Aromatoleum petrolei: one gene and its partners. The protein of the gene in region 3 binds, or shares a complex with, the protein of the main gene of each other region. Links are inferred from orthologs where the notes say so. Each region holds a gene or a part of one and is shown on either strand. Other genes may lie near its edges.

The links.
Region 1: the proteins of secY (region 3) and secA are in contact, whole or in part, in a crystal structure (PDB 3DIN), measured with the Thermotoga maritima proteins. The link is inferred for Aromatoleum petrolei from one-to-one orthologs. Residues at the interface, in WP_004081795.1 of Thermotoga maritima: Glu108, Gly109, Glu110, Glu111, Ala236, Glu237, Arg238, Arg239, Ile240, Thr241, Ile242, Gln243, Tyr244, Ala245, Arg246, Arg247, Val248, Thr249, Gly250, Arg251, Arg252, Val253, Tyr254, Gly256, Ala257, Ser258, Thr259, Tyr260, Leu261, Pro262; in WP_004082002.1 of Thermotoga maritima: Glu261, Ala262, Arg263, Lys300, Ala301, Arg302, Thr303, Ile304, Ile305, Leu323, Tyr324, Asp325, Pro326, Val329, Ser330, Tyr333, Ile336, Lys340, Phe345, Val349, Glu363, Phe364, Tyr374, Ser375, Gly376, Gly377, Glu393, Ile395, Thr482, Ser483.
Region 2: secY (region 3) and secG share a complex: the UniProt entries of both Escherichia coli proteins name them as parts of the sec protein translocase complex. The link is inferred for Aromatoleum petrolei from one-to-one orthologs.

Annotation. Positions count from the first base shown.
Region 1 is NZ_CP059560.1:1,804,940-1,808,391, reverse strand. The notes cover bases 98-3,399. They hold secA (preprotein translocase subunit SecA), read left to right. Parts: upstream 98-475; coding sequence 476-3,199; downstream 3,200-3,399. Other genes in these bases: ToN1_RS08270 (HDOD domain-containing protein), read left to right, coding at 3,289-3,399; ToN1_RS08280 (DciA family protein), read right to left, coding at 98-308. Outside these bases: more of ToN1_RS08280, read right to left, coding at 1-97; more of ToN1_RS08270, read left to right, coding at 3,400-3,452. UniProt on the Escherichia coli protein: Required for protein export, interacts with the SecYEG preprotein conducting channel.
Region 2 is NZ_CP059560.1:4,056,058-4,058,881, forward strand. The notes cover bases 147-2,820. They hold secG (preprotein translocase subunit SecG), read left to right. Parts: upstream 147-1,143; coding sequence 1,144-1,497; downstream 1,498-2,820. Other genes in these bases: pstB (phosphate ABC transporter ATP-binding protein PstB), read left to right, coding at 147-167; tpiA (triose-phosphate isomerase), read left to right, coding at 364-1,122; ndhC (NADH-quinone oxidoreductase subunit A), read left to right, coding at 1,738-2,112; ToN1_RS18535 (NuoB/complex I 20 kDa subunit family protein), read left to right, coding at 2,116-2,592; ToN1_RS18540 (NADH-quinone oxidoreductase subunit C), read left to right, coding at 2,607-2,820. Also shown: more of pstB, read left to right, coding at 1-146; more of ToN1_RS18540, read left to right, coding at 2,821-2,824. UniProt on the Escherichia coli protein: Subunit of the protein translocation channel SecYEG. Overexpression of some hybrid proteins has been thought to jam the protein secretion apparatus resulting in cell death; while this may be true it also results in FtsH-mediated degradation of SecY.
Region 3 is NZ_CP059560.1:2,077,488-2,080,548, forward strand. What follows is about bases 103-3,013. They hold secY (preprotein translocase subunit SecY), read right to left. Parts: upstream 2,266-3,013; coding sequence 940-2,265; downstream 103-939. Other genes in these bases: rpsK (30S ribosomal protein S11), read right to left, coding at 103-154; rpsM (30S ribosomal protein S13), read right to left, coding at 167-529; rpmJ (50S ribosomal protein L36), read right to left, coding at 583-696; infA (translation initiation factor IF-1), read right to left, coding at 718-936; rplO (50S ribosomal protein L15), read right to left, coding at 2,280-2,717. Also shown: more of rpsK, read right to left, coding at 1-102; more of rpsE, read right to left, coding at 3,014-3,061. UniProt on the Escherichia coli protein: The central subunit of the protein translocation channel SecYEG. Consists of two halves formed by TMs 1-5 and 6-10.

The DNA of each region.
Region 1 (3,452 bases), 270 kb from region 3 along the record:
GGGCGCCGCTCCTCGCGCGTCTCCAGCACCTTCACCTTCACCTGCACAGTCTTGATCGGCAGCCCTGCCGCTGCAAACTGCTCCACCAGTGACGGTGCGATCTGTTTGAGGCGCGCGGCCGCAGCGCCCCCATTGGCGAGCAGGACCAGCGTGTCGCCCTTCAGGTTGGCGACCGAGCAGGCCGACGAGAGCGCGGGCGGGAGGTGCTGCTGGAGCAGCGTCTGCAGGCGCATCAGGCGCGCCGCGTGGTCCTTCAGGCGAGCGAGCGCGTCGCCGGTGCCCAGGAAGCGCTGGATGAGCTGGGTCATGGTGATGCCGTAGTCGGAGTGCGCCCTGATGGTAGGTCGCACGTGCCCGGGCCGCAAGCGCGATGTTCCCGGCTGATCAGGCGGGTGGTCGCCGCATCCCCTGCGGGGGCTTGCGGCCGGCATGCTAAACTTCCCGCTTTGCCGAATCGGTCCCACCAGATACCCACATGATTTCCGGCCTGCTCAAGAAAATTTTCGGTAGTCGCAACGACCGCCTCATCCGCCAGTATTCCCAGACGGTACGCACCATCAATGCCCTGGAGCCGACGATCTCGGCCCTGACGGACGAGGCCCTGCGGGCCAAGACGGAAGAATTCAGGCAGCGCGTCGCGAACGGCGAAAGCCTGGACAGCCTGCTGCCGGAAGCCTTCGCGGTCGTGCGCGAAGCGGCGAAACGCGTCCACGGCATGCGCCACTTTGATGTGCAGTTGATCGGCGGCATGGTGCTGCACAGCGGGAAAATCTCCGAGATGCGCACCGGCGAAGGCAAGACGCTGGTCGCCACCTTGCCGGCCTACCTCAATGCGCTGACGGGCAAGGGCGTGCACGTCGTGACCGTCAACGACTACCTCGCCAGCCGTGACGCGGACTGGATGGGGCGCATTTACGGCTTCCTCGGGCTGACCACCGGCTGCAACCTGTCGCGCATGACGCACGAGGAAAAGCAGGCCGCCTACGGCGCGGACATCACCTACGGTACGAACAACGAGTTCGGCTTCGACTACCTGCGCGACAACATGGTGTATTCCACCAGCGAGCGCGTGCAACGTGGCCTCAATTTCGCGATCGTCGATGAAGTGGACTCCATCCTCATCGACGAGGCGCGCACCCCGCTGATCATTTCCGGCCAGGCCGAGGACCACACCGAGCTGTATCTCAAGCTCAACCAGGTGGCGCCGATGCTCACGCAGCAGGAAGGTGAGGGCGAGGACGTCACCAAGCCCGGCGACTACACGCTGGACCTCAAGGCGCGCCAGGTGCTCCTCACCGAGCAGGGTCACGAGAACGCCGAGCAGATCCTCACGCGCATGGGACTGCTGGCGGAGGGATCGAGCCTGTACGACCCGGGCAACATCCTCCTCGTGCATCACCTCTATGCGGCGCTGCGCGCGCACGCACTGTACTTCAAGGACCAGCACTACGTCGTGCAGAACAACGAGGTGGTGATCGTCGACGAATTCACCGGCCGCCTGATGGCCGGCCGCCGCTGGTCCGAGGGGCTGCACCAGGCGGTCGAAGCCAAGGAGGGCGTGCGCATCCAGGCCGAGAACCAGACCCTCGCCTCGATCACCTTCCAGAACTACTTCCGCATGTACGGCAAGCTCGCCGGCATGACCGGTACGGCCGACACCGAAGCCTACGAATTCCATCAGATCTACGGCCTGGAAACGGTGGTGGTGCCGACCAACCGTCCGATGCAGCGCCGTGACGACAACGACAAGGTCTATCGCACCGCCAAGGAAAAGTGGGATGCGGTGATCGCCGACATCCGCGAGTGCGTCGGCCGCGGCCAGCCGGTGCTGGTCGGCACGACTTCGATCGAGATCAACGAATTCCTCTCCGGGCTGCTGCAGCGCGAGAAGCTGCCGCATCAGCTGCTCAACGCCAAGCAGCACGAACACGAGGCGGAGATCGTCGCGCAGGCGGGCCGCCCCGGTGTGATCACGATCGCAACGAACATGGCCGGCCGCGGTACCGATATCGTGCTCGGGGGCAGCATCGAGCGCCAGCTTGCGGCGATCCGCGACGACGATGCGCTGGCGCAGGACCAGAAGGACGCCCGCATCGCCGCGATGCGCGAGGAGTGGCAGAAGGTGCACGATCAGGTGCTCGCGGCGGGCGGCCTGCACATCGTCGGCACCGAGCGGCACGAGTCGCGCCGCATCGACAACCAGCTGCGCGGTCGCGCGGGCCGTCAGGGCGATCCGGGCAGTTCGCGCTTCTACCTGTCGCTCGAGGATCCGTTGATGAAGATCTTCGCCGGCGAGCGCCTGAACGCGATCATGGTGCGCCTGAAGATGCCCGAGGGCGAGGCGATCGAGCATGCCATGGTCACCCGCTCGCTCGAGTCGGCCCAGCGCAAGGTTGAGCAGCGCAACTTCGACATCCGCAAGCAGCTGCTCGAATACGACGACGTCGCCAATGACCAGCGCAAGGTGATCTACCAGCAGCGCAACGAGCTCCTTGAGAGCGAGGACATCTCCGACACCATCCACGCCATGCGCCAGGGCGTGCTTCACGACGCCTTCCGCATCTACGTGCCGGTCGACAGTGTCGAGGAGCAGTGGGACATCCCCGCGTTGGAGCAGGCGCTCGCTGCAGAATTCCAGCTCCGCCTCCCGGTGGGCGAGTGGCTGAAGGCCGAGTCCAACCTCGACGACGAAACGATCCTGAAGCGCATCCTCGCCGCGGCCGACGAGGCCTATGCCGCGAAGGTCGCGCTGGTCGACGCGGGCGCGTGGCACAAGTTCGAGCGCGACGTGATGCTGCAGAGCCTCGATACGCATTGGCGCGAGCACCTGGCCGCACTCGATCATCTGCGGCAGGGCATCCATCTGCGCGGGTACGCGCAAAAGAACCCGAAGCAGGAATACAAGCGCGAGGCCTTCGAGCTGTTCGAAGGCCTGCTCGAGACCGTGCGCAGCGAAGTGTCCAAGCTGCTGATGACCGTGCAGGTCCGCACCGAATCGCAGCTGGAGGAGGCTGAGCACCCGCCCGAGCTGGATAATGTCCAGTATCACCACGCCGACTACGACGAGGCGCTTGGCGCCGCATCGCAGGCGCAGGAGGGCGGCACGGCCGTTGCGCAGGCTCCGAAGGTCGGACGCAACGACCCCTGCCCCTGCGGCTCCGGCAAGAAGTACAAGCACTGCCACGGCAAGCTGAGCTGAGGCAGGATGGGCGGTCAGACGCTTTCCCGCCGCGTCCCTGAACGGCCCCGAGCGGGCCGTTCCTGGCTTTGCATGCGGCTTTTACGCGCATGACCGGGCCGACTGATCCCAAGGGCAGGTGCTCCGGTGAGTCCATCCTGTTTCCGGAGCTGCGCCTCGGCGTTCCGGAGGAGGCGGCCGGGCCGGCGGGGCGCGAGCCGCGCGGCCTCGGGGAGTGGGTCGCGTTCATCCGCGATCAGGAGATGCCCGCTCT
Region 2 (2,824 bases), 2.0 Mb from region 3 along the record:
TCACTATCCTCATCGTCACTCACAACATGCAGCAGGCGGCCCGTGTCTCCGATTACACCGCTTACATGTATCTCGGCGAACTGATGGAGTTTGGCGAAACGAACCAGATTTTCGTCAATCCGAAGCGCAAGGAAACCGAAGACTACATCACCGGACGCTTCGGTTGAGCCGTATGGGGTCGCGTAGGCTGGCTCCCGGCGCGTCCTGTGGATGGTGGCGGATGGCGCGCTGACATTCTCCGAGACTTGCTTGCAGAAGGGAGGGGCGCTGTTACAGTGCCCCTCTCAGTCTTTGTCCGGCCCGCTTCCTTTACCTAGCGAAGGGCTGCAGATACAATCCAAAAATTTGGCTGGGGCGCAGTGCATGAAACGAAAGCTAGTCGTCGGTAACTGGAAGATGAATGGCGATCGTGCGCGCAATAGTGCTCTGTTGGACCAGTTGCTGGGTGCCATGCCCGCGGGCATGGACTGCGCGGTGTGTCCGCCGTTTCCGTACCTCTCGCAGGTTGGTGAAATCCTCCGTGGCAGTGATGTCGCGCTCGGCGCCCAGGATGTGAGCGAATTCGCCGACGGCGCCTACACAGGCGATGTCAGCATCACCATGCTCGGCGACTTCGGCGTGCGATTTGTCATTGTCGGCCATTCCGAGCGACGGGCGCTGCACGGCGAATCTGACGTGTTGATTGCCCGCAAGGCGGATGTGGTGCTCGAAGGTGGGCTTGTACCCATCGTCTGCATCGGCGAGACGCTGGCCGAACGCGAGTCCGGCGTAACGGAGCAGGTGCTCCACCGGCAACTCGATGCCCTCGCGGTCACGCTGTCGCCCGAGGCGCTGCAGCGTATCGTGCTCGCATACGAGCCTGTATGGGCGATCGGTACCGGACGTGCAGCGACGGTCGAGCAGGTGCAGGCGGTGCTCCGGTTCGTCAGGCGTTGGCTGGGGCGCCATGTTTCCGCGCCCGAGCGCAGTCAAGTCCTGTATGGCGGTAGCGTGAAACCCGAAACGGCAGGCGGGTTGTTCGGCCTGCCGGATGCGGATGGTGGCTTGATCGGTGGGGCTTCGCTCGACGCGCAGTCCTTTCTTGAAATCTGTCGAGCGGCAACGGTCGTGCAGGGCAGTTGAGATTCAAAACAAGGTCATATTATGAGCAATTACTTATTTTCTATTGTCTTGACCGTTCATGTGCTGGTGGGACTCGGCATCATTGCTCTGGTTCTCATGCAGCATGGCAAGGGGGCGGACGCAGGTGCGGCATTCGGAAGTGGTGCATCGGGGAGTGTGTTCGGTGCCTCCGGTTCGGCAAATTTCCTCAGTCGCACGACGGGCGTGCTCGCTGCCGTATTTTTCCTGACTAGTCTCGGCCTGAGCTATTTGAGTAACGGTACGGCGGTCAAGCCTGCCAGTGTCATGCAGGACGCTGCCGTGACGGCGCCAGCTGGCGAGGGGGCTCCGGCAGGCATGGCGGACGATTCAAAGGCCCAGTCGATTCCCAAATAAGTTCCCCTTGGGGCTTTGCGGGATACGGGAAAGGTCGTATAATTTCGCGCTGTAACGAACGTGCCGACGTGGTGAAATTGGTAGACACGCCATCTTGAGGGGGTGGTGGCGAAAGCCGTGTGAGTTCGAGTCTCACCGTCGGCACCAGAACACTGAATCGCCCGCGAAAGCGGGCGTTTTCATGCAGTGGGTTAATTAAAAAAACTAAAACAATCTGTATTTAAGACGGGGTGTCACGCAATGCTGGAAAACTACTTTCCTGTTCTGATGTTCATCCTCGTGGGGCTTGGTTTTGGCCTTGTTCCCGTCATTCTGGGGCGTCTCGTTGCGCCCTATCGCCCTGGCAGCGAGAAACTGTCTCCGTATGAGTGTGGCTTCGAGGCCTTCGAAGATGCGCGCATGAAGTTCGATGTGCGCTACTACCTCATCGCGATTCTTTTCATCCTTTTCGATCTCGAAATCGCCTTCCTCTTTCCGTGGGCGACGGTGTTCCAGGAATTCATTGCGGCAGGTCAGGTCGCGTGGTTCGTATTCGGCTCGGTTATGGTCTTCATTGCCGTGCTGGTCATCGGTTATGTCGTCGAGTGGAAAAACGGTGCACTCGACTGGGAGTGATGCATGAGTATTGAGGGCGTCTTTCGCGAAGGGTTTGTAACCACTTCGCTTGATGCGGTAATCAACTGGACTCGCACGGGGTCGCTCTGGCCGATGACTTTCGGTCTGGCCTGCTGTGCAGTCGAGATGATCCATGCGGGTTGTTCTCGTTACGACCTGGACCGCTTTGGCGTGGTGTTTCGGCCAAGTCCGCGCCAGTCTGACCTGATGATTGTTGCGGGGACTCTCTGCAACAAGATGGCGCCCGCGCTGCGCAAGGTTTACGAGCAGATGGCGGAGCCGCGCTGGGTGATTTCCATGGGCTCTTGTGCTAACGGTGGCGGCTACTATCACTACTCCTACTCGGTCGTGCGCGGTTGTGATCGCATTGTGCCTGTGGATGTGTATGTCCCGGGTTGTCCGCCGACGGCTGAAGCGCTGCTCTACGGCATCATTCAGCTCCAAAACAAGATCAAGCGCACGAATACCATCGCGCGCTGACGGATGGTTCATCTATGAGTCCCAAGCTTGAGCGTCTGAGCCAGGTCCTGCAAGAGGTCCTGGGTGACAAGTTGCGGTCGATTGTCGTCGATCGTGGTGAGGTGACTATCGACGTTGCGCCGGAAGATTATCTCGGTGTGGCCCAGTGCTTGCGTGATCACGCAGAGCTCTGCTTCGAAGAATTGATCGATGTGTCGGGTCTCGATTATTCGGCTTATGGGAATGGTGCATG
Region 3 (3,061 bases):
AGCCCGCGCCGCCCGACGTTGCCCACGACAGGGCGTTGCCCTGACGGTCGGTAATCGTAATGATGGTGTTGTTGAAGCTCGCGTGAACGTGCGCGATGCCCTCGGCAACGTTCTTTTTGACTTTCTTGCGAACTTTTGTAGCAGTTTTAGCCATTATCAGTCCTTATCACTTCTTGCCGGCGATCGCCTTGCGCGGTCCCTTGCGGGTGCGGGCGTTAGTCCGGGTCCTCTGACCGCGCAGCGGAAGGCCGCGACGATGACGGACACCACGATAGCAACCCAAGTCCATCAGGCGCTTGATATTCATCGTCACTTCACGGCGAAGATCGCCCTCGACGACGAACTTGCCGACTTCGTCACGCAGACGCTCCATATCCGACTCGGTAAGATCCTTCACCTTGACGGAACGCGCAACGTTGGCGGCATCACAGATTTTCTGAGCACGCGAACGGCCAATTCCATAGATGGCGGTCAGCGCAATCTCGGCATGCTTGTGATTGGGAATGTTTACCCCAGCAATACGGGCCATTCGATTACCCCAAAAAGCTAAACATTAAATGTTAATCCCAGGTTGTCTGAAGATCAACCCTGGCGCTGCTTGTGACGCGGATCTGCGCAAATGACGCGAACCACACCCTTGCGGCGGACGATCTTGCAGTTGCGGCAGAGCCGCTTAACCGAAGCCTGAACTCTCATTTCCTTGCTCCTGTTTCTTGATTACTTGGTCCGGAACACGATCCGGGCCTTGGTCAGGTCATAGGGCGTCAGCTGCACGGTGACCTTGTCACCAGGAAGAATGCGGATGTAATGCATGCGCATCTTCCCGGAGATGTACCCGAGGACCATGTGTCCGTTTTCGAGCCGGACGCGGAACGTTGCATTGGGGAGGTTCTCGGTAACCTCGCCCTGCATCTCGATGACGTCTTCCTTCGCCATAACTTACCGGATCGGAAGGCCCGCCCCCTTGAAGTTCGCCTTTTTCAGCAGACTCTCGTACTGGTGCGACATCACGTACGCCTGAACCTGCGCCATGAAGTCCATCGTCACGACGACGATGATCAGCAGCGAAGTACCACCGAAGTAGAACGGCACATTCCACTTGAGGATCAGGAACTCCGGCAGCAGACAGACGAGGGTGATGTACACCGCCCCCACCAGCGTCAGGCGCGTCAGGATCTTGTCGATGTAACGCGCGGTCTGATCACCCGGCCGGATACCCGGCACGAACGCTCCGCTCTTCTTCAGGTTGTCCGCGGTTTCGCGTGCATTGAACACGAGCGCGGTATAGAAGAAGCAGAAGAAGACGATCGCCACCGCGTACAACATCACGTAGACCGGCTGCCCCGGCGCCAGCTTGGCCGACAGGTCGCGCAGCCACACCATGCTCTCCGACGAGCCGAACCACTGGCCCAGCGTAGCCGGGAAGAGGATGATGCTCGACGCAAAGATCGGCGGGATCACGCCTGCCATGTTGAGCTTCAGCGGCAGATGCGAGCTCTGCCCGCCGTAGATCTTGTTGCCGACCTGGCGCTTGGCGTAATTGACCAGAATCTTCCGCTGACCCCGCTCGACGAACACCACGAACGCAGTCACCAGCACCACCAGGACGCAGATCAGCAGCGCAGTGAAGGGATGCATGGCACCTGTACGCACCAGCTCGAACAAACCGGCGATCGAACTCGGCAGCCCAGCGGCGATACCCGCGAAGATGATAAGCGAGATACCGTTGCCAAGCCCGCGCTCCGTGATCTGCTCACCGAGCCACATCAGGAACATCGTACCCGTCACGAGCGTCGCCACCGTCACGAACCGGAAGGTGAAGCCCGGATCCAGCACCAGCCCGGCCTGCCCTTCGAGAGCGATTGCGATCCCGAGCGACTGCGCCAGAGCAAGAACCAGGGTGCCGGCTCGCGTGTACTGCGTGATCTTGCGCCGACCCGCCTCGCCTTCCTTCTTCAGGGCTTCAAGCGAGGGCACCGCGACGGTCATCAACTGCATGATGATCGATGCCGAGATGTACGGCATGATCCCCAGCGCGAAGATGGTGAAACGCGACAGCGCACCGCCCGAGAAAAGGTTGAAGACGCCGAGAATCCCCCCCGACTGCGACTGGAACAACTCAGCCAGCCGACTCGGGTCGATTCCGGGCACCGGGATGTGTGCGCCGATCCGATAGACGATCAGCGCACCGACCAGGAACAACAGTCGGCGCTTCAGATCGCCGAAACGACCGGGCGTTCCCAAGGTGGCAGCGGGATTGGCCACAGCTGGTTACCTTCTTACTCGGTAACGACCGAACCGCCGGCCGCTTGGATTGCCGCGAGGGCGCCCTTCGTGGCACCGACGCCGCGCAGCGTCACCTTGCGACCAATGCTGCCCGACAGGACAACCTTTGCGGACAGCGCATCGGCAGCCACGACGCCAGCCTGTTTCAGCACGAGCAGGTCGATATCTTCGACGGGCAGCTTGTCCAACTCGGACAGGCGCACCTCGGCGTTGCGCGACCCCGTCAGCGAGACGAAGCCACGCTTCGGCAGACGGCGCTGAAGCGGCATCTGACCACCCTCGAAACCGACCTTGTGGAAGCCGCCGGCACGGGATTTCTGGCCCTTGTGACCGCGACCGCAGGTCTTGCCGAGGCCGCTGCCGATGCCGCGTCCGACGCGCTTGCCTGCGAACTTCGAACCAGTCGCGGGTTTAATCGTATTCAGACGCATCTCAACCCTCACACTTCACCAGGTACGACACCTTGTTCACCATGCCGCGCACTTCAGGCGTGTCCTGAAGTTCGACGGTATGGTTCAGGCGACGCAAACCGAGTCCGCGCACCGTCGCACGGTGCGACTGCTTGGTACCGATCACGCTCTTGACCAGCGTAACCTTGATCGTTTTCTCGGCCATGGCTTACCCCAGAATTTCTTCGACGCTCTTGCCACGCTTGGCGGCGATCTCAGCCGGCGTATTGATCGCCAGGAGACCGTTCAGCGTTGCACGGACGACGTTGTACGGATTCGACGAACCGATGCACTTGCAGGTCACGTCCGTCACACCCATGACTTCG